DNA from 4 places in the Billgrantia sulfidoxydans genome. Region 1 is predicted to be linked to each of the others. Evidence: predicted binding sites of a transcription regulator. Region 1 holds the regulator's gene; each other region holds the start of a gene.
What was found. The regulator LexA, encoded in region 1, represses DNA repair genes until DNA is damaged. The targets are predictions, from matches to a motif close to TACTGTNTANNTANACAGTA.

Region 1 (5,348 bases):
GCACGGGGCTTGCCGGTCTGGGGCTGGTCATGCTCGGTGCTACCGACCCGGATGCCGTCCATCTGGCCAAGGAGTACGCCCTGTTCCTGCCACTGCTGATGCCGTCGGAGGCCTTTCTCACCGGCATGCTGCTCAGCGTGCTGATGGTCTATCACCCCGACTGGGTCGCCACCTTCAACGACCACCGCTATATCGATACCAAGTGAATCTTTAAAACGGCAGGCTGAGCTGGCGCCGAGCATCGTCCGTCACCAGCCTGACTCCTACGCCGAGCAGCCGTACCGGGCGCGCGCGACGCGCCCAGGCCTGTTCCATCAGGGCAGCGAAATTTTCCAGGTCAGGCAAGCCGCCTCGTGAGTCGAGGGTGGTGAGGGAAAAGTCGTCGAAGCGTACCTTGACGAAAATGCCGGCGACGGGCGGATGCCCGTGGCGGGCGAGCCGGGCGTCGAGGCGCTCGCACAGCGGTGCTAGCTCGGCGTAGCAGAGCGCGAGCTCGGGCAGGTCGCTGGCGAAGGTGGTCTCCGCGCTCACCGACTTGCGTTCGCGCTCGATGCGCACCGGCCTGTCGTCAATGCCTCGCGCGAGTTCGAACAGGCGTCGGCCGAACTTGCCGAACTCCTGCAGCAGGCGTTCCAGCGGCATTGTCTGCAGATCGCTGCAGGTGTCGATGTCGAGCGCCTGCAAGCGCTTGGCCGTGGCCGGGCCGACGCCGTGCAGCTTGGTGACCGGAAGTTGGCGCACGAAGTCGTCCACCTGGGAAGGGGAGATGACGGTCAGGCCGTCGGGCTTCTCCCAGTCGCTGGCGATCTTGGCCAGAAACTTCGACGGGGCGGCGCCTACCGACACCGTGATGCCGACGCGCTTCAGGCACTCCTCCTTCAGCCAGCGTGCCATCCAGGTGGCGCTGCCCGAGAAGCGCGTCACCTCGGTGACGTCGAGAAAGGCCTCGTCCAGTGACAGCGGCTCCACCAGCGGTGTCAGTTCGTGGAAGATCGCCGATATCTGGCGTGACGCTTCGCGGTAGCGGTCGAAATCCCCGCGCAGCAGAGTCAGGTGGGGGCACAGCCGCAGTGCCCGCGCCGTCGGCATGGCGGAGTGAATGCCGTAGGCACGGGCAGGGTAGTTGCAGGTCGCGATGACCCCGCGCCCCTCCGCACTGCCACCGATGGCCAGCGGTACCTCACGCAGCGCCGGGTTGTCACGCATCTCCACCGCGGCGTAGAAGCAGTCACAGTCGGCATGCAGAATCTTGCGGCTCATGGAGATTCGCCAGGACGTCGGAGCTGAGCGAGCGAAGGCCAGACAAGGCAAAAATTGGCGAAAAAGCGGAGTTTGCTGTTGCAAATGAGCATTTTAAGCCAATTTTTAACGCCGTATGGCCAAGCGCAGCCAGCTCTTACCCCAAGGCTTGGCCGTTGCCGCCGCGAATGACCCCCACCCCAATCCCCTCGATCTCGAGTTCTTGGTGGCGCAGATCCACCTCTATCGGAGCGAAGTCGGCGTTCTCGGCCTCCAGCACAACGCGATGACCCTGGCGATGAAAGCGCTTGACCGTGACCTCGTCTTCCAGGCGCGCGACCACGATCTGGCCGTCGCGCACGCGATCGGTGCGATGCACGGCCAGCAGGTCGCCCTCGAGGATGCCGACGTCCTTCATCGAGAGCCCGCGAACCTTGAGCAGGTAGTCGGCGCGAGGCGTGAAGAAATCCGGGGGCAGGGGGCAATAGCGGTCGATGTGCTCGGCGGCGAGGACGGGGCTGCCGGCAGCCACTTCGCCGATGATCGGCAGCCCCTCGCCGCTCGGCTCACTGACGATGCTGTCGGCTTCCTGAGCCGGCAGGCGTATGCCGCGTGAGGTGCCGCGTATCACCCTGATCACGCCCTTGCGTTCCAGTGCGCGCAGGTGCTCCTCGGCGGCATTGGGCGAGCGGAAGCCCAGCGCTCGGGCGATCTCGGCCCGCGTGGGGGGGTAGCCGAATTCGTTCATGGTCTTGACGATGAAGTCATAGACGTTTTGCTGACGCGAAGTGAGCGGGCGTGTCATGGCGAACTCCAGAGGCGTGAAGGCCGTATTGGTCAAGTATACAGCATGGAAGCCCATACAGTAAAAGGCAGCGTGCGGGATCGCGCGGCGTTCGTAAATCGTTTAAAACGCTTCTGGCTGTCGTGACATTGAGCCGTGCATCGTAATGGCGTAGACTTTTGTAATGTTTAAAACAGTCGTTTCCAGTGGGAACTGATCATGGCCCAGACCGATACCGTCACGCGCATCCTCGACACCGCCGAGGTGCTGTTCGCCGAGCGCGGCTTCGCCGAGACCTCGCTGCGCACCATCACCAGCAAGGCTCGCGTCAACCTCGCCGCGGTCAACTATCATTTCGGCTCGAAGAAAGCGCTGATCCAGGCGGTCTTCTCACGCTACCTCGACCCCTTCACGGTGCGCTTCCACCATGCCCTCGACGAGCTCGAGGCTCAGCATGCCGGCAATGTCATCCCGCTGGAGGTGCTTCTGGAAACCATGGCTCGCACCGTGCTTGAGGTGCCGGCCGAGAAGCACAGCCTCAAGGTGTTCATGAAGCTGCTGGGGCTTGCCTACAGCCAGGCCCAGGGACATTTGCGTCGTCACATCCAGGAAGAGTACGGCAGCGTCTTCACCCGCTTCACCGACCTGGTGCGCCGCGCCACCCCGGAGCTTCCCGATGCCGAGCGTTTCTGGCGCCTTCACTTCGTCCTGGGAACGGTGATCTTTACCCTCTCGGGTCTCGACGCGCTGCGCGACATCGCCGAGAAGGACTACCACGAGCATGTTTCGGTGCGCGACTTGATTCGTCGCCTGCGCCCTGTGGTGGTCGCCGCAATGAACGCCCCTCTGCCGCCGCCTGCCGCGCAGCCGGCCAGGGCGAGCTGACATGCATACTCCGCGGCTGGAGGCGTTGCCGCCCCGGGACGGGTGCTGGTTCGAAGTCGACATCGGGCGCCAGTGCCTGGTCCAGTGGCAGGGCGACAGACGCCTGCTGGAGTGGCCCGTATCGACGGCGTTGGCGGGAACGGGCCAACGCGAAGGCAGCGGCTGCACGCCGCTCGGTTGGCATTACGTCAGGGCCGCCATCGGCCATGGGCAGCCGCCGGGTACCGTTTTTCGTGGCCGGCGTTCCACCGGCGAGGTCTATAGCGCGACGCTGGCCGCCGCCCACCCCGGGCGCGACTGGATCCTGACCCGCATCCTGTGGCTGTGCGGACTCGAGCGGGGTATCAATCGCGGCGGCGACGTCGATTCCCAGAGGCGCTATATCTATCTACACGGTACGCCGCCGGATCAGCCGATGGGGGTGCCCCGTTCGCATGGCTGCATCCGCATGCGTGACCAGGCGCTGCTGGAAGTCTTCGCGCTGGCACTGCCGGGCACTCCCGTCTGGCTGCACGAGTGAGCTAGGAAGGAAGCGCCGTTTCCGGTACGGTTCTTACCGCACCGATGGCTGTTGCCGTAGACGGCTTTGGTCTAGAATCAGCTCCCTTTCATGCCCAAGGACTCCGATCATGACCCAGACCCTCGGCCCGGTGATGCTCGATCTGGAAGGCACCGCATTACGCAAGGAAGAGCGTGCGCTGCTCAAGCGCCCCGAAGTGGGGGGCGTCATCCTGTTTTCTCGCAACGTCGAGAATGCGCGGCAGGTGCGGGAGCTTTGCGATGCCATACGGCGCGTACGCCCGGAGCTGTTGCTCGCCATCGACCAGGAGGGCGGTCGCGTGCAGCGGCTGCGTGAAGGGGTGACGCGCCTGCCGGCCATGGGGCGGATCGGCCGGGATTATGCCGTGGCCCCGGAGGTGACCCTGAGGCTGTGTCTCGATGCCGGCTGGCTGCTGGGCATGGAGATGGCGGCCTGCGGCCTTGATCTCAGCTTCGCCCCGGTGCTCGATGTCGATGTTGGCCTTTCCAGCGTGATCGGCGATCGCAGCTTCTCCTCCGACCCCCAGGCCGTGGCGGCCATGGCCGGCGCCTTCGTCAGCGGCTTGCACGAAGCCGGCATGGCGGCGGTGGGCAAGCATTTCCCCGGCCACGGCGGGGTGGCGGCGGATTCCCACCTGGAGCTGCCGGTCGACGAGCGCCCGCTCGAGGCGCTGCGCCGGCACGACCTGGTGCCGTTCGCCGAACTCGCCGGCCGGCTCGACGGCGTGATGCCGGCTCACGTGATCTATTCCGCCTTCGATTCGCGCCCGGCGGGCTTCTCGACAAGCTGGCTGGGCCTGCTGCGCGAGTCGCTGGGCTTCAAGGGGGCTATCTTCTCCGACGACCTCGGCATGGCCGGTGCCGGCTTTGCCGGGGCGCCGGGCGAGCGGGCCATGGCCGCGCTGAGTGCCGGTTGCGACATGGTGCTGGTGTGCAATGACCGTGCGGCGGCACTCGAGGTGCTGGACGCCTGCCAGGGGCGAACCACGCGGCTGACGGCGCGCCTGCGTTACGGCCGGGCGCGTCCCGACATCGAGGCGCTCGAGGCCCTGGGGCGCTGGCGCCGGGTGCATGCGCGCCTGGAAGCCATGGCCACGCTCTGATCCGTCTTGTCGTTTTCCCTATTCGTTTACCTGCTTTGACACGAGTCCTTCATGCCCAAACTCGAAGCCGATTTTCACGACTCCCTGGCTACCATGCGCGACGTCATGGAGAATGCCGACTGCCTGATCAGCCACGCAGAGGTCGAACGCGCCCTGGATCGCATGGCCGAGCAGATCACCGCCGACCTGGGCGACAAGCTGCCGGTGTTCTACTGCGTGATGAACGGCGGCCTGATCACCACGGGACACCTGCTGACCCGGCTGGGATTCCCGCTGGAAGTCGATTACCTCCACGCCACCCGCTATCGCGGCGGCCTGCGTGGCGGAGAGCTGTTCTGGCGTGTGTCGCCCGAGATCCCCATGGCCGATCGTCATGTGGTCATCGTCGACGACATCCTCGACGAAGGCGCGACGCTTGCCGCCATTCTCGACTACTGCCGCGAAGCCGGTGCGGCGAGCATTTCCACCGCCGTGCTGGTGGACAAGCGCCATGATCGCAAGGCGGTGCCGGGCCTCAAGGCCGACTACTGCAGCCTCGAAGTGGTCGACCGCTACGTGTTCGGCTTCGGCATGGACTACAAGGGGTATTGGCGCAATGCGCCGGGGATATTCGCGCCTAAAGGGCTCTAGCTCGCGAATACCTCATCCGCGATAGTTTTCGGAATGCCAACGCAAGCCATGGATGCAGATTGCTGAAAGTTTGGTGGAAAAAGTATAAGACGCCTTGTTTCATGACTTTATGGAATGCATAGGCGTCTTTTTTTCGTTTGAGCATGCCCTCGGCCATCTGCTCTCAT
Region 2 (5,348 bases), 340 kb from region 1:
CGGCGAGGAACTGCAGCTGGTCAGGCTCCAGTTCGCCCTTGCGCGCCAGGCGCCGGAACCAGAAGCGCGCGCGTTCGGCGGCCTCCTCCTCGTGCCCCTCGTGCAGCAGCAGCATGGCCTCGATATAGGCCAGGGTCGGCGAGTCGGGCAGCGCCTGCTGGGCGCGCACGAAGGCGGAACGGGCGCTGTCGAGGTCGTCGTTGTCCAGGTGCATCAGGCACAGCCGCTCCAGGGCCACGCCGCGCAGGAACAGCGGGCCGCGCTCGAGCACCTCGTCGAGCAGTTCGGCACGCTTGCGGATGAAGCCGCGCTCCTGGTAGAGATCGATCAACAGCTCGAAGGCCGGCTCGGCCTGGGCCGGCAGGCGCGACCAGTCGGCACGCTGGAACAACGACTCGAGGATCTGCTGGGCACGCCCGCGCTGGCCCGTCTCGGCGGCGATCAGCCCGGCCTCGAGCAGGGCCTGGGCGGGGGCATGGCCGCTCTCGAGCGCCGCCTTGAGCGTGGGCCCCTTCCAGTCGCGCAGCGAAAGCATCCACATCAGGTGGTCGGGTACTTCGGCGGGCATCGCGACGGCACCGCAACAGTGCTTGGTCTTGCGCCCGGAGTCGCACCAGCAGGGTTCGTTGCGGCCGGGGCGCGCCAAGGGTTCGCAGGTAAAGCCGGCGCGTTCGAGCGGGGTCTGGCTCCACAGGATCGGTGCCAACGCCTGGGCCATGGCCAGGTCGCCGCCCATCAGCTCGGCACCCTCCTCACGCGCCCAGGCCATCAGGGCCGGATAGCGCTCCTCCTCACGGATGGCTGCCAGGGCCCCCGACGCATAGCCCAGCAGCTGTTCCACCCATACTGCCAGCATCACACTCTCCGCCAGTTCAAAAGGCGAATATAGTAACAGGGAAGCGCGGCTCGGTGCTGCACGCAAGAGCGGTCGCACATGGCTCAACGCCTCGCCCAGGCCAGCAGTGGCCGGGTGCGGGCGTGCATGTCGAGGCGGGCCCCCAGGCGCACCAGATTCCAGTAGTGCCCGTTCAGCGTGCGCGACAGCAGCAGCACGTCGGCCGGCGGCTGCAGGCGGTCCATGGCCGCCCAGACTCGGGGCGTGAGATCGCGCAGGCGGCGATGCACTCGAACGTCCGAAAAGTCCTGGGGCCCGGGCGCGAACAGCGGCGCCACCGCCTCGGCGGCATCGCGATAAAGCGCCAGCGGCGCCCCCTGCCCCTGGCGCCCGCCCAGCCGGCGCAGGGCCTCATCCATGGCCATGGGGTCGCCGGCCAGGGTGGCGTCGAGCAGCTGCATCATCGCCTTGAGGTGCGCCTCGGGCACCGGGATCACCGCGCCCAGGTCGTAGATCACCAGCCGGCCTGCCGCGTCGACGGCGAAGTTGCCGGCATGCGGGTCGGCGTGCAGTTCGCCGTGGACGAACAGTTCCTCGGTGAGCCAGTCGGCCAGCGTCGCGGCGATGCGCTGACGCAGGGTGTCGTCCGCTCCTTCCAGCTCGCGCAGCGGCGTACCGGCCACATGGCGCATGGCCAGTACGCGCGGGCCGGAGAACTCGGGAAGCGGCTCGGGTATCGCCAGGCCCGCCAGATGCGCATAGCGCTGGCGATAGCGCGCCAGGGCGCAAGCCTCGGCGTGATAGTCGAGCTCGCTGCGCAGGCTGGCAGCCAGTTCCTCGAACAGCGCATCCAGGCGCGCCTGGGGCACCTTGAACCAGCGCCCCAGGCGCATGATGCGCTGGAGCTGAGCCAGGTCGCCCTCCAGCACCTCGGCCAGCCCCGGGTACTGTACCTTGAGCACCAGGGAATCGCCGCCATGGGTCACCGCACGATGCACCTGTCCCATGGAAGCACTGGCGAAGGGCCTGGTTTCGATCTCGCGGAAGTTGTCGCCCAGCTCGCCGTACTGCTCGACCAGGGTACGCTGTATGCCTTCCCACGGCATCGGCTCGGCCTGGCGCTGCAGGCGCCCAAGCTCGTCGGCGAGGTCCGGCGGCAGCAGGTCGTCCCACTGCGCCATGATCTGGGCCAGCTTCATCGCCGGGCCCTTGAGTTCGGAAAGCCCCTCGAACAGGGCCTCGCCCAGCGCGCGCCAGTCCGCCTCGCCGCCGAGCCGACTGCGCAGCAGGGTGCCACCGGTACGCGCCCCGAGTCCGAACAGTCGCCGTGTCCTACCCCGTTCCCGCATGATGGCACTCCTCTGCCTGACGGTGGCCTTCGCAACGGGGATGGTACCGCACGCGGCGCCCTAACCCCCTGGCCTCGATGGTCGATTACTGTAAGAATATCCACCAACACGACTGCACGGAAGGGTGACATGCGCCTGATCATCGCCGAAAAACCCAGCCTGGCCCGGGCCATCGCCGACGCCCTGCCGGGTGGCGTACGCCGCGAGGACGGTGCCCTTCACGCCGGCGACAGCGTGGTGACCTGGTGCCTCGGACACCTGCTGGAGCAGGCCCCGCCCGATGCCTACGACCCCGCCTTCAAGCAGTGGCGACTGGACCATCTGCCAATCCTGCCAAGCCGCTGGCAGCTAACCCCGCGGCCCAAGGCCAGGGGGCAGCTCGCCGTCATCCGCAAGCTGCTCAAGCAGGCCCGCGAAGTGGTGCATGCCGGCGATCCGGATCGCGAAGGGCAACTGCTGGTTCAGGAAGTGATCGAACACCTTGGCTGGAAGGGGCCGGTGGCACGCCTGCTGGTCAGCGACCTCAACCGGCCGGCGGTGCAGCGCGCCCTGGCGCGACTGGAAGACAACGCCCGCTACCAGCCGCTCTACCGGGCCGCCGAGTCGCGCGCCCGCGCCGACTGGTTGTACGGCATCAACCTCACTCGTGCCTGGACCTTGACCGGGAGACAGGCCGGCCACGAGGGCGTGCTCTCGGTGGGCCGGGTACAGACCCCGGTGCTCGGGCTGGTGGTCCGCCGTGACGCCGAGATTCGAGGCTTCGTCGCCTACCCCTTTTACGTATTGTGGGTCGACCTGGCGATCGCCAACGGCCAGCTGCGCGCCTGGTGGCAGCCCGGCGAAAGCCACCGACTCGACGACCAGGGGCGGCTGCTCGAACGCGCACCGGCCGAGGCCTTGGCCGCGCGCCTGCGCGGCGCCGAGGGACGGCTCACCTCGCTCGAGACACGCCAGAAGCGCCAGTCGGCCCCGCTGCCCTATTCGCTCTCGGCGCTGCAGGTGGACGCCGCGCGCCGCTTCGGACTCTCCGCCCAGGCGGTGCTGGACATCTGCCAGCGGCTCTACGAGCGCCACAAGCTGATCACCTACCCTCGCTCGGACTGTCGCTACCTGCCCCAGGAGCACCTGGCCCAGGCGCACGCGACCCTGAGTAGCGCCTGCGGCCAGGATGAGACCCTTCGCGGCTGGCTCGCCGGCGCCGACTTCGCCCTGCGCTCCAAGGCCTGGGACGACAAGAAAGTGGGCGCTCACCATGCCCTCGCCCCCACCGGCAAGCCGGCCGCACTCGAGCGGCTGGAGCGCGCCGAGGCCGACGTGTTCCGCCTGATCGCACGCAACGTGCTGGCCCAGTTCTACCCACCCTTGATCGCGCGCGAGGTCAAGGCGGAGTTCAGCATCCTCGACGAGTGCTTCCGCGCCAGCGGCCAGGAGCTGCTCCAGCCCGGCTGGAAGCCGCTGTTCACCACCCGCGAGGAGGCGCCGCCGCTGCCGGCCATGCGCGAGGGAGAGCCCTGCCGGGTCCAGGCCTGCGAGGTCGAGGAGCGCGAGACCCGACCGCCCGAGCCGTTCACCGACGCCAGCCTGATCAAGGCGATGATGAACATCGCCCGCTACGTGGACGACCCCGCGGTCAAGCGCACCCTGCGTGAGCACGACGGACTGGGCACCGAGGCCACCCGTGCCGGGATCATCGAGACCTTGATCGAGCGCGGCTACCTGGTGCGCCGACACAAGACCCTGCGCGCCACCCGCCTCGGCAGCGGCCTGATCGCCTCGCTGCCCGAGGCCGCTTCACGCCCGGAGCGCACCGCCTTGTGGGAGCAGCGCCTGACGGCCATCGCCGAACGCGACGACGACCCCGCACCGTTCCTCGCCGCACTGGTCGATGACCTGCGCAGCCTGCTGGGCAGCGCCGATGCGGGCCGGCTGCGCCAGGCCATGGCCACGGCACAGGGCGAAGCCACCGACGTGGCGAAACGGCGCACAGCGGCCGGCAAGAGCCGACGTGGGCGCAGCGCCTCGGCCCGGACACGCCGCAAGCCACGCGCGAAGGCATGATGCCGCTTGCTCTGGCAACCCGCCGCGGTATGCTGGCTGCCGGTGTTCGTCTCACAAGGCTTCACATGAACGACCAGACCCACCTGATCGTGGGCCCCGGCGCCCTGGGCCGCCTGCTGGCGCTGTCCCTGGCCGAGGTCGCACCGGTGGCGCTCGCCGGGCGGCGGACGCTGCCCGCGATCCAGACGCTGACCACACCGGACGGCAGCCGCCGGTCCCGCCGCGTTGCGACGTTCGAGGTCGGGCGACTGCCATCCGCGACGCCGGCCTTCGTACACCTGACCACCAAGGCCTACGATGCCGAAGCCGCCTACGCTGCTGTCATGGCGCGGCTGGCCGGCGCGCCGACGCTGGTGCTGTGGCAGAACGGCTATCGGGTACAGCCCGACCTCGACCGCCGCCATCCGGGGCCGGTGCTGTGCGCCTCCACCACCGAGGGGGCCTGGCTGGCCGGTGACGACGGCGTGGTGCATGCCGGCCGTGGCGTGACCTATGTCGGCGACCTCGCCAATCGCCACTCCCGGCGCTGCCTTGAGCTGGCTACCCTGCTCGGCCAGGCGGGGCTGGCCGCCGATGCTGTGGAGGACATCGAAACGCGACTGTGGCACAAGCTGGCGGTGAACGCGGCCATCAACCCGCTGGTGGCGCGCTTTCGTATCCGCAACGGCCAGCTGCGCGATCGCCCCTTCCGCCCCATGGTGGAGCGGGTCATCGACGAAGTGGCCAGGATCATGGCGGCAGAGGGCATTTCGCCCCCCGCAGGAGGCTGGGACGCGCTGGTGTGGCGGGTGGTGGCGGCAACCGCCGGCAACCGCGCCTCCATGTTGCAGGACGTGCTGGCCGGAAGGCCCACGGAGCGCGAGGCCATTCTCGGGCCCCTGCTGGCCGCCGCCCGTCGTCACGATATCGCCGCCCCCTGCCTGAGCGAACTCGACGACTCCCTGCTCGTCGCCCCGAGCCAGCGTTGAGAAGTCGTCTGGCGATCGCGCTATCGTGCTGCTAAGCTCTTGTAATTAGCTTCGTACGCCCAAGCTAGGCGCGTGTTTCGCTTCGCCGGTTCCGGAAAGCGACGCGTATCGCACAGGGAAATGGGTCAGAAACATGAG
Region 3 (5,348 bases), 1.4 Mb from region 1:
GGGTGCGCGCGAACTGCTCCTCCTCCTTGAGCAGGATGCGCTCGATCTGGTGGCGCGCCTCGCGCAGCTCGGGGTAGGCCTCGCCCATCTCGACATCGAGAGCGCCGACCAGCTTGTGAAAGAAGCTGCCCTTGGCGCCCAGCTTGTTGCCGTGGCGAATGGCGCGACGAATGATCCGGCGCAGCACGTAGCCGCGCCCCTCGTTGGAGGGCAGCACGCCGTCGGCAATGAGGAAGGCGCAGGAGCGGATGTGATCGGCGATGACCCGCAGCGAGGGCGTGGTGGTATCCGCATGGCCGGTGTGACGGGCCGCTGCCTCGAGCAGGTTCTGGAACAGGTCGATCTCGTAGTTGGAGTGCACGCCCTGCAGCACCGCCGCCACGCGCTCCAGCCCCATGCCGGTGTCGATGGAGGGCTTGGGCAGCGGGTTCAGGTTGCCGGCGGCGTCGCGATCGAACTGCATGAACACCAGGTTCCAGATCTCGATGTAGCGGTCGCCGTCCTCCTCGGGGCTGCCGGGCGGGCCGCCCCACACCTCGGGGCCGTGATCGAAGAAGATCTCCGAGCTGGGCCCGCAGGGGCCGGTATCGCCCATCTGCCAGAAGTTGTCCTCGTCGAGCTTGGAGAAGCGCGCCGGGTCGACGCCGATCTCCTCCTTCCAGATGCGCTCCGCCTCGTCGTCGCTCACGTGCACGGTGACCCACAGCTTCTCGGCCGGCAGCCCCAGGCGCTGGGTGAGGAACTCCCAGGCGAAGCGGATGGCGTCGCGCTTGAAGTAGTCGCCGAAGCTGAAGTTGCCCAGCATCTCGAAGAAGGTGTGGTGGCGCGCGGTGTAGCCGACGTTGTCGAGGTCGTTGTGCTTGCCGCCGGCGCGCACGCAGCGCTGCGCCGAGGTGGCGCGCACGTAGGGGCGCGGGTCGCGGCCGAGGAAGACGTCCTTGAACGGCACCATGCCGGCGTTGGTGAACAGCAGCGTCGGGTCGTTGCCCGGCACCAGGGAGCTCGACGGCACGATGGTGTGGCCGTGCTCCTCGAAGTAACTCAGAAAGGCCTGTCTGATGTCTGCGCTTTTCATGGGGTATCCGTGGCGATGAGCGTGGTCACCCGACGGGCAGGCGCGTCCAGCACCGTGTCAACCTGGCCGAATCGCACGCCTTGACGTGTCAGGAGCGCCACCTAGGGCGTTCGCAAAGGGAGGCATTATAACGCAGTTGTCAAGCGACTGAAGGGGAGGTGCACATGACCGTGCTCAGTCGACGGCGCCGAGTCGCGCCAGGGCATGACGGATCTGCTCGAAATCGAAGCCGCGGGCCGCCAGGAAGCGTTCGCGCCGGGCGCGTTCGCGAGGGGTATCGCCAGGGCCGGAGAAGCGGCGCTCGAGTACCTCGCGGGCAAGCTCGAACCAGTCGACCTCGCCCTCCCGCTCGGCCTCGGCCAGCGCGGCCGCGATCAGGCCGCGCTCGACGCCGCGCCGCTCCAGCTCGGCACGCACCTTCAGCGGACCCTGGCCGCGCATCACCCGCGAGCGCAGGAAGCTCTCGGCGAAACGGGCGTCGGACTGCAGGCCGGCCTCGGCCAGCGCGTCGAGACAGGCGTCGATCGCCTCCGTGGGGTGGGCCCGGGACGCCAGCCGCTGGGTCAGTTCGGCGCGAGAGTACTCGCGCCGGGCCAGCAGGCGGATGGCGTCATCCCGCGGGGACGCCGCGGGCGCTTCGGACCGGGCAGGCATGGCTTAGAGCAGGTCGTCCTCGCGCTCGGCGTCGGCCGCCACCGGCTCCTCGGCCTCCTCCTCCTTGGGCGCGACCGTGGCCAGCAGCTGGCCGCGGATCTGGCTCTCGATCTCCTCCATCACCGCCGGGTTGTCCTCGAGGAACTGGGCGGCGTTGGCCTTGCCCTGGCCGATCTTGTTGCCCTGGTAGCTGTACCAGGCCCCGGCCTTGTCGATCAGGTTGCACTGCACGCCCAGGTCGACCACCTCGCCGGCGTGATAGATGCCCTTGCCGTAGAGGATCTGGAACTCGGCCTGGCGGAACGGCGGCGCCACCTTGTTCTTGACCACCTTGACCCGGGTCTCGTTGCCGACCACCTCGTCGCCCTGCTTCACCGAGCCGGTGCGGCGGATGTCGAGGCGCACGCTGGCGTAGAACTTGAGCGCGTTGCCGCCGGTGGTGGTCTCGGGGCTGCCGAACATGACGCCGATCTTCATGCGGATCTGGTTGATGAACACCACCATGCAGTTGGCGTTCTTGATGTGACCGGTGATCTTGCGCAGCGCCTGGGACATCAGGCGCGCCTGCAGGCCGACGTGGGAATCGCCCATCTCGCCCTCGATCTCGGCGCGCGGTGTCAGCGCCGCCACCGAGTCGATGATGATCACGTCGACCCCGCCGGAGCGCACCAGCATGTCGCAGATCTCCAGCGCCTGCTCGCCGGTGTCGGGCTGCGACACCAGCAGGTCGTCGAGGTTGACGCCGAGCTTCTCGGCGTAGCTCGGGTCGAGCGCGTGCTCGGCGTCGATGAAGGCGCAGGTCTTGCCCTGGCGCTGGGCCTGGGCGATCACCGACAGGGTCAGGGTGGTCTTGCCAGAGGATTCCGGGCCGAAGATCTCCACCACGCGACCGTAGGGCAGGCCGCCGATGCCGAGCGCGATGTCGAGCCCCAGCGAGCCGGTGGACACCGATGGCATCACTACCCGCGGCGCGTCGCCCAGGCGCATCACGGTGCCCTTGCCGAACTGGCGCTCGATCTGGGAAAGGGCGGCATTCAATGCCTTGGAACGGTTTTCATCCTGTGCCATGAGGCTCTCCTCGCAGAACTCGCAGACGCTTGCAGGTGCAGTTGGTAGGCGGGCCACCGTGGGGAGCTCGCCCGGACACTGTATGGTTGGACAGTAGTATGACGAAAAAAACGCCGCGCGACTAGTCGGCTTCGAGGTAACGAATCAACCCGACGATGGCCTCGCGTACCGCGCGCTCGCGCACCGCGCGGCGGTCGCCGGGAAAGTGGAAGCGCTCGGCCCGCTGGCGTGCCTCGCTGCCCCAGGCCAGCCACACGGTGCCCACCGGCTTTTCCGGCGTGCCGCCGTCGGGTCCGGCCACGCCGCTGATCGCCACGCCGAGCTTGGCCCCGCTGTCGCGGCAGGCGCCCGCCACCATGGCCTCCACCACTTCGCGGCTGACCGCGCCGTGCTGGGCGATCGTTGCCTCGGGTACACCGAGCAGGCGCGCCTTGGCGGCGTTGGAGTAGGTCACGTAGCCGGTATCGAAATAATCCGAACTGCCGGCCACCGAGGTAATCGCACTGGCCACCCCGCCGCCGGTGCACGACTCGGCGGCGGTGACGCTGACGCCATGCTCGCGACAGCGTCGCCCGAGCCGTTCGGCGAGGGTGGCGAGGTCGAGGTTGGCCAGGCTGGAGGCACTGTGGGGCATGGTATCGCTCCTTTTGGTAAGGACCGGCCGACAGGCGCCGGCCACGCATTCTGCGGCTGCCTGCTACCATAGCGCATCCCCCCTTGATTGGCAGGCATCACCGCTTCGTCACGCCCGGTCGTCGGCACGGGCCCGCGCCGGCGAGGCGCCCGCCCACTCTGCCGCCAGCGGCACCTCGTCGAGAAATTCGAGAGAGCGCACCGGCATGGCGAACTTGATCTCGCGCTTGCGCAGTTCGTCCAGCAGGCCGAAGTTGATCGTCTGCTGGATGTCCATGTAGAGGTTGAAGTCCGGGCTGAGCACGTAGTAGACGACCTCATATTTCAGCGCATAGTCATCGAAGAAGCGCAGGTGGGCGCGATCGAAGCGTGTGCTCTCCACCGACTCGATGACCTGTCGAACGATCTCCGGCACCTCGCGCACCTTGTCCAGCGGCGTGCGGAAGGAGAGCGACAGGTTGAACACCACGCGCCGCTCCTGCATGCGGTTGTAGTTGTGGATGGTCTGCTGCAGCAGGCGGGTGTTGGAGATGATGACCTGTTCGCCGCTGAGGCTGCGAATGCGGGTGGTCTTGAGCCCGATGTACTCGATCGTGCCGGCGATCGTATCGAAGACGATGAAGTGTCCGACCTTGAACGGCTTGTCGACCCCGATCGACGCCGACGCAAACAGGTCGCCGAGCAGGGTCTGCACCGCCAGCGCGATGGCGATGCCACCGATCCCCAGGCTGGCCACGAAGGCGGTGATATTGACCCCCAGGTTGGCCAGGACGGAGAGCAACACCACGGCCCAGAGCCCGATGCGAAACATCAGCACGACCATGGTCACGGTCAGTTGATTGTCGCGCCCGGCCTCCGACCGCAGCGTATCCTCCTTCCACAGGCCCAGTGCGGCATCCACCCACAGGCCGAACTGAAACGCCAGCACCAGGAACCATAAATGGCTGACCCGCCGCTCCCAGAGCGGATCGAGTTCCACCACGAACAGGGCCACCTGCAGGGCCAGCACGGCCAGCAGCAGTCGGCTGGTATGCTCGGCGATATGCGCCGCATAGTGCCGCCAGTGCCCGCGCCCATGGGCCGACCAGTCGACGATGCGACCGACGAGCAGGCGCAATGCCAGGCGCAGGACGAGGTAAGCGACCAGCGTGATGCCCAGCAGCAGGAGCGCCGTCACCAGGGTCGGCTGGCCCAGCCACGCCCCCCAGCCTTGCCACAATTCCGTCTCCATGGATGCCTCCCTTTATCCGATGGCGCCAGTCATTATGGACAAAGCGACGCCTTCTGACGGCGTGGCTTTGTTACGGCATGTCGAGCGCGGGTGGGGCGTGGTAACCTTGCTTCCTTCCATGCCCACACAACCGACGAGCCAGCCGAGAAAGCATGAACGACGCGGTCAAGACGGATGTGCCGAGCCATACGCCGATGATGGCCCAGTACCTGAAGATCAAGCGCGAGCACCCCGAGGTGCTGCTGTTCTACCGAATGGGCGATTTCTACGAGCTGTTCTTCGACGACGCCAGGCGCGCCGCCGCGCTGCTCGACATCACCCTGACCCAGCGTGGGCAGTCCGCGGGCAAGCCGATTCCCATGGCCGGCGTGCCCTACCACAGCGCCGAGGGCTACCTGGCGCGCCTGGTGAAGGCCGGCGAATCGGTGGCCATCTGCGAGCAGATCGGCGACCCGGCGACGAGCAAGGGGCCGGTGGAGCGCCGCGTGGTGCGTATCGTCACCCCGGGCACGCTCTACGACGAGGCGCTGCTCGACGCCCGCCGCGATAACCTGCTGGTCGCCGTGCACCCGGTCGGCGACTGCTGGGGCATCGCCTGGCTGGAACTCTCCAGCGGCCGCTTCAGCGTGCTCGAGGTGGAAGGCGAAGGCGACATGCTCGCCGAACTGCAGCGCCTCGACCCCGCCG
Region 4 (5,348 bases), 1.4 Mb from region 1:
TGCAGCTGGCCGACCACCACCACCCCCTGCCCTTCACGGAACAGGTCGGGAAGGATGCCACTGTAATGCACGCGCACGTCCTCGACGTAGTCGGTCACGGTGAACTCGACGTCGAGGCTGTCCGGATTGCGCGCCACGCTGCCCTCCTTGACCATGCCGCCGGCGCGGATCTGGCGCTCGTAAGGCGCATCGCCGGCGACGATCTGGATCGGGCTGAAGAACAGGTTGATGTTGGCCCGCAGCGCATAGAGCGTCAGCCCCACGGCGATCGCCGCCAGGGACACCAGGCCCAGGACCATGAAGAGCTTCTGTTTACGTTTAGGCCTCATTGGTGCTTCTACCCCTGCTAGTTTGGATCGGTTGCGCCTCGCCGGCGTGTCCGGCCTGGCGGGCTTCGCGGCGTACGCGGCGCCGTAGCTGGCGCAGCACCTGGCGGCGCTCGACGCGGGCATGCAGCACGGCACCCAGCAGCAGTACGGCGGTCAGGCCCCAGGCCGACCACACGTAGGGGGCGTGCCCGCCCATGGCGAAGAATTCCTGGAACGTCGCGAAGGCCATCAGGTCGCCTCCTCGGCCAGCTCGCGCACCCAGCGCTTGCTGGACTCGCGGCGCAGGATCTCGCTGCGCGTGCGCATCAGGGTCAGGGCGATGAAGAAGCTGTAGAAGCCCAGCACCATGATCAGCAGCGGCAGCCACATCTCCATCGGCATGGCGGCACGCCCGGTGACGGTGAAGGTGGCGGGCTGGTGCAGCGTGTACCACCAGTCCACCGAATACTTGATGATGGGGATGTTGATCACCCCGACCATGGCCAGCACCGAGGCCGCACGCGAGGCGCTGTCGCGGCTGGCGAAGGCGCCGCGCAGGGCGATCACGCCGAGGTAGAGGAACAGCAGGATCAGCATCGAGGTGAGGCGCGCGTCCCACATCCACCAGGTACCCCAGGTGGGCACGCCCCACACCGCGCCGGAGAACAGCGCGACGAAGGTCATGGCCGCACCCAGTGGCGCCATGACGGTGGCGGCCATGTCGGCGATCTTGATCTTCCATACCATGAACACCAGGCCCGTCACCGCCAGCGAGATAAAGATCGACTGGGCCAGGAAGGCCGCCGGCACGTGGACGTAGATGATGCGGAAGCTGTTGCCCTGCTGGTAGTCGGCGGGGGCGAAGGCCAGCCCCCAGACGCTGCCGGTGACGATCAGGATCAGCGCTGCGGCCCAGAACCAGGGCTGCAGGCGGGCGCTGATGGCGTAGAACCACTTGGGGGAACGCAACTTGTTTATGAAGGCCCACATGCCTCGTCAACCTCTCAACCGTTGATACTGATGCGCAGCGACGCCGCAATCGCCAGTGGCGCGAAGATCAGGGCCAGCGCCAGCAGCGCGCCGAGGATCGCCAGGTGCGCCAGCACGCCATCGCCGAAGATGGCTGCCTGGACGGCCCCGGCACCGAAGATCAGCACCGGAATGTACAGGGGCAAGACCAGCAGCGACAGCAGCACGCCGCCGCGGGAGAGCCCCACCGTCAGCGCCGCTCCGATGGCACCAATCAGGCTGAGACTGGCACTGCCCAGTGCCAGTGAGACGGCCAATACCAGATAGCTGCCCGCCGGCAGTGCCAGCATGATGCCGAGCACGGGGGCCATCAGCGCCAGGGGCAGGCCGGTCAGCAGCCAATGCACGGCCACCTTGGCCAGGGCCAGCATCGCCAGCGGCTGGGGTGTCAGCAGCAGTTGCTCCAACGAGCCGTCGTCATAATCGGCCCGGAACAGGCTGTCCAGCGACAGCAGCGCCGCCAGCAGTGCCGCCACCCACAGCAGGCCGGGCGCGATGGTCGCCAGCAGCGTCGGGTCGGGGGAAATGCCGATCGGGAACAGGGTAATGACGATGGCGAAGAACACCAGGGGGTTCAGCACTTCACTGCGCCGCCGCAGCAGCAATACCAGGTCCCGCTTCAACGTTGCCCACACTGCGACAGCGAGGCCGCCGCGAGGTTCCTCGCGAGCCATCACCGCACCCTCTCTCAGCGAGCCCTCAGATGCCGGCATCGGCCCCTCCCCCGCCGAGGCGGACACGGCGCAGCTCGGCGCACGGCGCCAGTTCGTGGTGGGTGGTGACCAGCACGCAGCCACCGCGGTGGGCGTGCTCGACCAGCCGCCGCTCCAGCGCCGCGACGCCGTCGCGATCGATGGCGGTGAAGGGCTCGTCGAGCACCCACAGCGGCCGCGGCGTCAGCGCCAGCCTCGCCAGCGCCACGCGGCGCTGCTGACCGGCGGAGAGCTGCGCCGCGGGGACGTCCTCGAAGCCAGCCAGGCCGACCTCTTCCAACGCCTGGAAGCGTGCCGCCTCACCCCCCGACTGACCGGCCAATGCCTGGTACCAGGCGAGGTTCTCCAACGGCGTGAGCGCGGCCTTGACGCCCGGCGCATGGCCCAGGTAGAGCAGGCTGGCGAGGAAGGACTCCCGCGCCCTGCGCATCGGCCGCTCACCCCAGAACAGCTCGCCTTCGTAGTCGGCCAGCTGGCCGGAGAGAATCTTCAGCAGAGTGGTCTTGCCACTGCCGTTGGGGCCTTCCACCCGTACGATCTCGCCAGCGCGAATATCCAGGTCCAGGCCCCGGAACAGCCAGCGGTCGTCACGCTCGCAGGCCAGGCTTTGCGCTTGCAGACGCAGGCTCAACGGCACTCTCCAGGAAAGGGTAAATTCGACCGAAATGCTACACGGAAAGGCCCCTAGCCGCTAGCGACGGGGGGTGCGTCACGGCGCCACCCTTGCCTCAGGTCAAGGCATGTCGGCATCGGCAAAACTTGCCACCCGGCGACCGCTTGGTATGATGCAGGATACCTGTACATTTCAACAGGGTCGCAAAGAGGGGGAACGCCAATGCCAACGCCTTCCATGCAGTACCTGTACCGACGCCCCAACCAGCCCATCGCCACCTCCTGGGCCAGCGTCGACGCCACCGACCTCGTCGAGGTGCCCCTGCTCGGGGACGTCTCGGCGGGCCTGCCGATCGAGGCCTGCCCCAGCGGCGGCAGCATCCACGCCCCCGCCTGCATGGTGCGGCGCAACACCTACGCCCTGCGGGTGCGCGGCGATTCGATGGTCGACTGCAACATCTTCGACGGCGACGTGATCATCATCGAGCGCCAGGAGAGCGCCGAGAACGGCGAGACCGCCGTGGTGCTGATCAACCAGCAGGAGGTGACGCTGAAGAAGCTCTACATCGAGAAGAGCGGCGTGCGCCTGCAGCCGGCCAACGAGAACATGGCCCCCATCTACCTCAAGAACAGCGACATCCAGGTGCTCGGCATGGTCATGGGCGTGGTGCGCCAGGCGGATCGCCGCGAGCTGACCCACTGATGCGCTATCCGGTCCCCGACCTGCCGCCGGGCGCCTGGCGCGAGAGCGTGACGGAAGTGGAGAAAAGCCGCTTCATCGCCTGGCTCTGCCACGCCCCCGACGTCGCCGCCTTCGAGACCCTGCTGGCCGAGGCCCGTCGCACTCACCCCAACGCCAGCCACCACTGCAGTGCCTACATCGCCGGCCCGCCCGGCGAACAGAATGCCATCGGCTTCTCCGACGACGGTGAGCCCGGCGGCACTGCGGGGCGCCCCATGTTTCAAGTGCTGGAGGGCGCCGGGCTGGGCCAGGTCGGCTGCGTGGTAACGCGCTATTTCGGCGGCACCAAGCTCGGCACCGGCGGCCTGGCCCGCGCCTACGCCCAGGCCGTGGCCCGCGGGCTCGACGCGCTGCCGCGACGGGAAGTGGTCGAGCGCACGGCGCTCAGGCTCAAGGTCGGCTTCGCCGGCGAGGCCGAGGCCCGCGCCTGGCTCGAGAGCCACGGCGTACCGGTCGAAGCCGCCGACTACGCCAGCGACGGCGTGCTGCTCAGCGTGGGCTGGCCCAGCGACACCGAGGTCGATCTCAGCCCACTGGAAGCGCGCCTGCGCGGCAATCTCAGCCTGGTCGAGGCGGACTGACTCCCGCCGTCACGCCCCGCAGCGCCACTTCGTAGGAGCGCTGGATATGGTCGTCCATCACGGCCCGTGCGGCCTTGATGTCACGTTCCAGCGCCAGCTGCACCAGCTCGCCGTGCTGGGCGTCCAGCACGCGGCGCACTTCGGGCGCCTCGGGTGCCATCCGGCGGTAGCGGTCGAACTGGTCGTGCAGTTGCTCGATGAAACGCAGCAGCCAGGCCGAGCCGCACGGCGCCACCAGGGTACGGTGGAAACGGGCGTGAAACTGCTCCCATTCATCAACCTTCTCCGGCGCCATGTCGGCTCGCTTCAGTCGATGCGCCGCGGCCAACAGCTCGGATTCCCACTCGGCATCGCCGAAACGAATGGCCCGCTCCAGTGCCATGCCCTCGAGTTCTCTGCGCATCTCGGCGATGTCGTCGAGCTCGCTTCGCTCAAGGCTGGGCACGCGGAAGCCCCGCTGGTTCTCCTGGATCAGCAGACCGTAGGCCGCCAGGCGGTTCAATGCCTCGCGCAGCGGGCTCAAGCCTACCTCGTAGCGCTCCTTGAGCGCACTGATGGCGACCTTTTCTCCTGCGGCAAAACGGCCGTTCACCAGGTCCTGTCGCAGGGTGTCGTAGATGCGACTGGACGTCGTCGGCTGCTCCTTGCGTTTGGCGATCCCCATGCCCCCTCCTCTGTTCGTCTCGGAATCGAAGGTTGACGCTGCTTTCTGACTCAACCTATATTCTAGCCACAATAATCGATTTTTTTCTCATAAGATGACAAATGAAATCTAAATCAACGATCACCTTCAATACCGATTCGCCTGAGACGACGGCATGACGGCATCCCGCAAAGCGCCCCTGGGCGCGCTGTTCTGGGCCTTCACCCGCATCGGCCTGCTTGGCTTCGGCGGCGGTCCTGCCATGATACCTCTGGTACAGCAGGAGGTGGTCAAGCGCCATGCCTGGCTCAGCGACGAGGAGTTCGCCGATATCCTCGCCATCGGCAACACCCTGCCCGGCCCCATCGCCACCAAGATGCCCGGCTATATCGGCTACCGGGTTGCCGGCTCGCTCGGCTGCCTCGTGGCCGTGATTGCCGTCATCCTGCCCATGATCGTGGCCATGATCGCCTTGCTCACCGTATTCAGCCGCTACCGCGACGTGGCCTGGATCCGCGGCATGGGGCAGGCCGTGGTACCGGTGGTCATGGTGATGATGGGACAGCTGACACTGGACTTCTGGCACAAGTCGCGGCTCGCCCTGGGCTGGATCGCCAGCCTGGCCTTGGCGGCGACCTCGGGGGCGCTGATCTACCTCATCGGAGTCCATCCCGGCCTGATCATCGGCGCACTGCTGGCTGCCGCCCTGCTGCGTCCCGC

Region 2: HNO51_RS07920 (DNA topoisomerase III) is a predicted target of LexA. The motif match lies at 2,271-2,290, and genes of this name have one in related genera.
Region 3: recA (recombinase RecA) is a predicted target of LexA. The motif match lies at 2,874-2,893, and genes of this name have one in related genera.
Region 4: HNO51_RS02910 (LexA family protein) is a predicted target of LexA. The motif match lies at 2,845-2,864, and genes of this name have one in related genera.

What each region holds. Positions count from the first base shown of each region.
Region 1 is NZ_CP053381.1:2,037,638-2,042,985, forward strand. It holds gene HNO51_RS09535 (energy-coupling factor ABC transporter permease) at 1-206, shown strand, start outside; gene dinB (DNA polymerase IV) at 211-1,260, opposite strand; gene lexA (transcriptional repressor LexA) at 1,397-2,044, opposite strand; gene HNO51_RS09550 (TetR/AcrR family transcriptional regulator) at 2,243-2,908, shown strand; gene HNO51_RS09555 (L,D-transpeptidase) at 2,910-3,428, shown strand; gene nagZ (beta-N-acetylhexosaminidase) at 3,538-4,551, shown strand; gene HNO51_RS09565 (hypoxanthine-guanine phosphoribosyltransferase) at 4,603-5,181, shown strand.
Region 2 is NZ_CP053381.1:1,695,111-1,700,458, reverse strand. It holds gene HNO51_RS07930 (SEC-C domain-containing protein) at 1-856, opposite strand, end outside; gene HNO51_RS07925 (ABC1 kinase family protein) at 940-2,184, opposite strand; gene HNO51_RS07920 (DNA topoisomerase III) at 2,314-4,242, shown strand; gene HNO51_RS07915 (ketopantoate reductase family protein) at 4,308-5,210, shown strand; gene HNO51_RS07910 (hypothetical protein) at 5,344-5,348, shown strand, end outside.
Region 3 is NZ_CP053381.1:594,607-599,954, reverse strand. It holds gene alaS (alanine--tRNA ligase) at 1-1,075, opposite strand, end outside; gene HNO51_RS02815 (regulatory protein RecX) at 1,250-1,729, opposite strand; gene recA (recombinase RecA) at 1,733-2,797, opposite strand; gene HNO51_RS02805 (CinA family protein) at 2,919-3,431, opposite strand; gene HNO51_RS02800 (mechanosensitive ion channel family protein) at 3,540-4,661, opposite strand; gene mutS (DNA mismatch repair protein MutS) at 4,814-5,348, shown strand, end outside.
Region 4 is NZ_CP053381.1:614,026-619,373, reverse strand. It holds gene ccmE (cytochrome c maturation protein CcmE) at 1-329, opposite strand, end outside; gene ccmD (heme exporter protein CcmD) at 319-558, opposite strand; gene HNO51_RS02925 (heme ABC transporter permease) at 558-1,298, opposite strand; gene ccmB (heme exporter protein CcmB) at 1,313-2,050, opposite strand; gene ccmA (cytochrome c biogenesis heme-transporting ATPase CcmA) at 2,037-2,681, opposite strand; gene HNO51_RS02910 (LexA family protein) at 2,886-3,365, shown strand; gene HNO51_RS02905 (IMPACT family protein) at 3,365-3,985, shown strand; gene HNO51_RS02900 (GntR family transcriptional regulator) at 3,963-4,649, opposite strand; gene HNO51_RS02895 (chromate transporter) at 4,804-5,348, shown strand, end outside.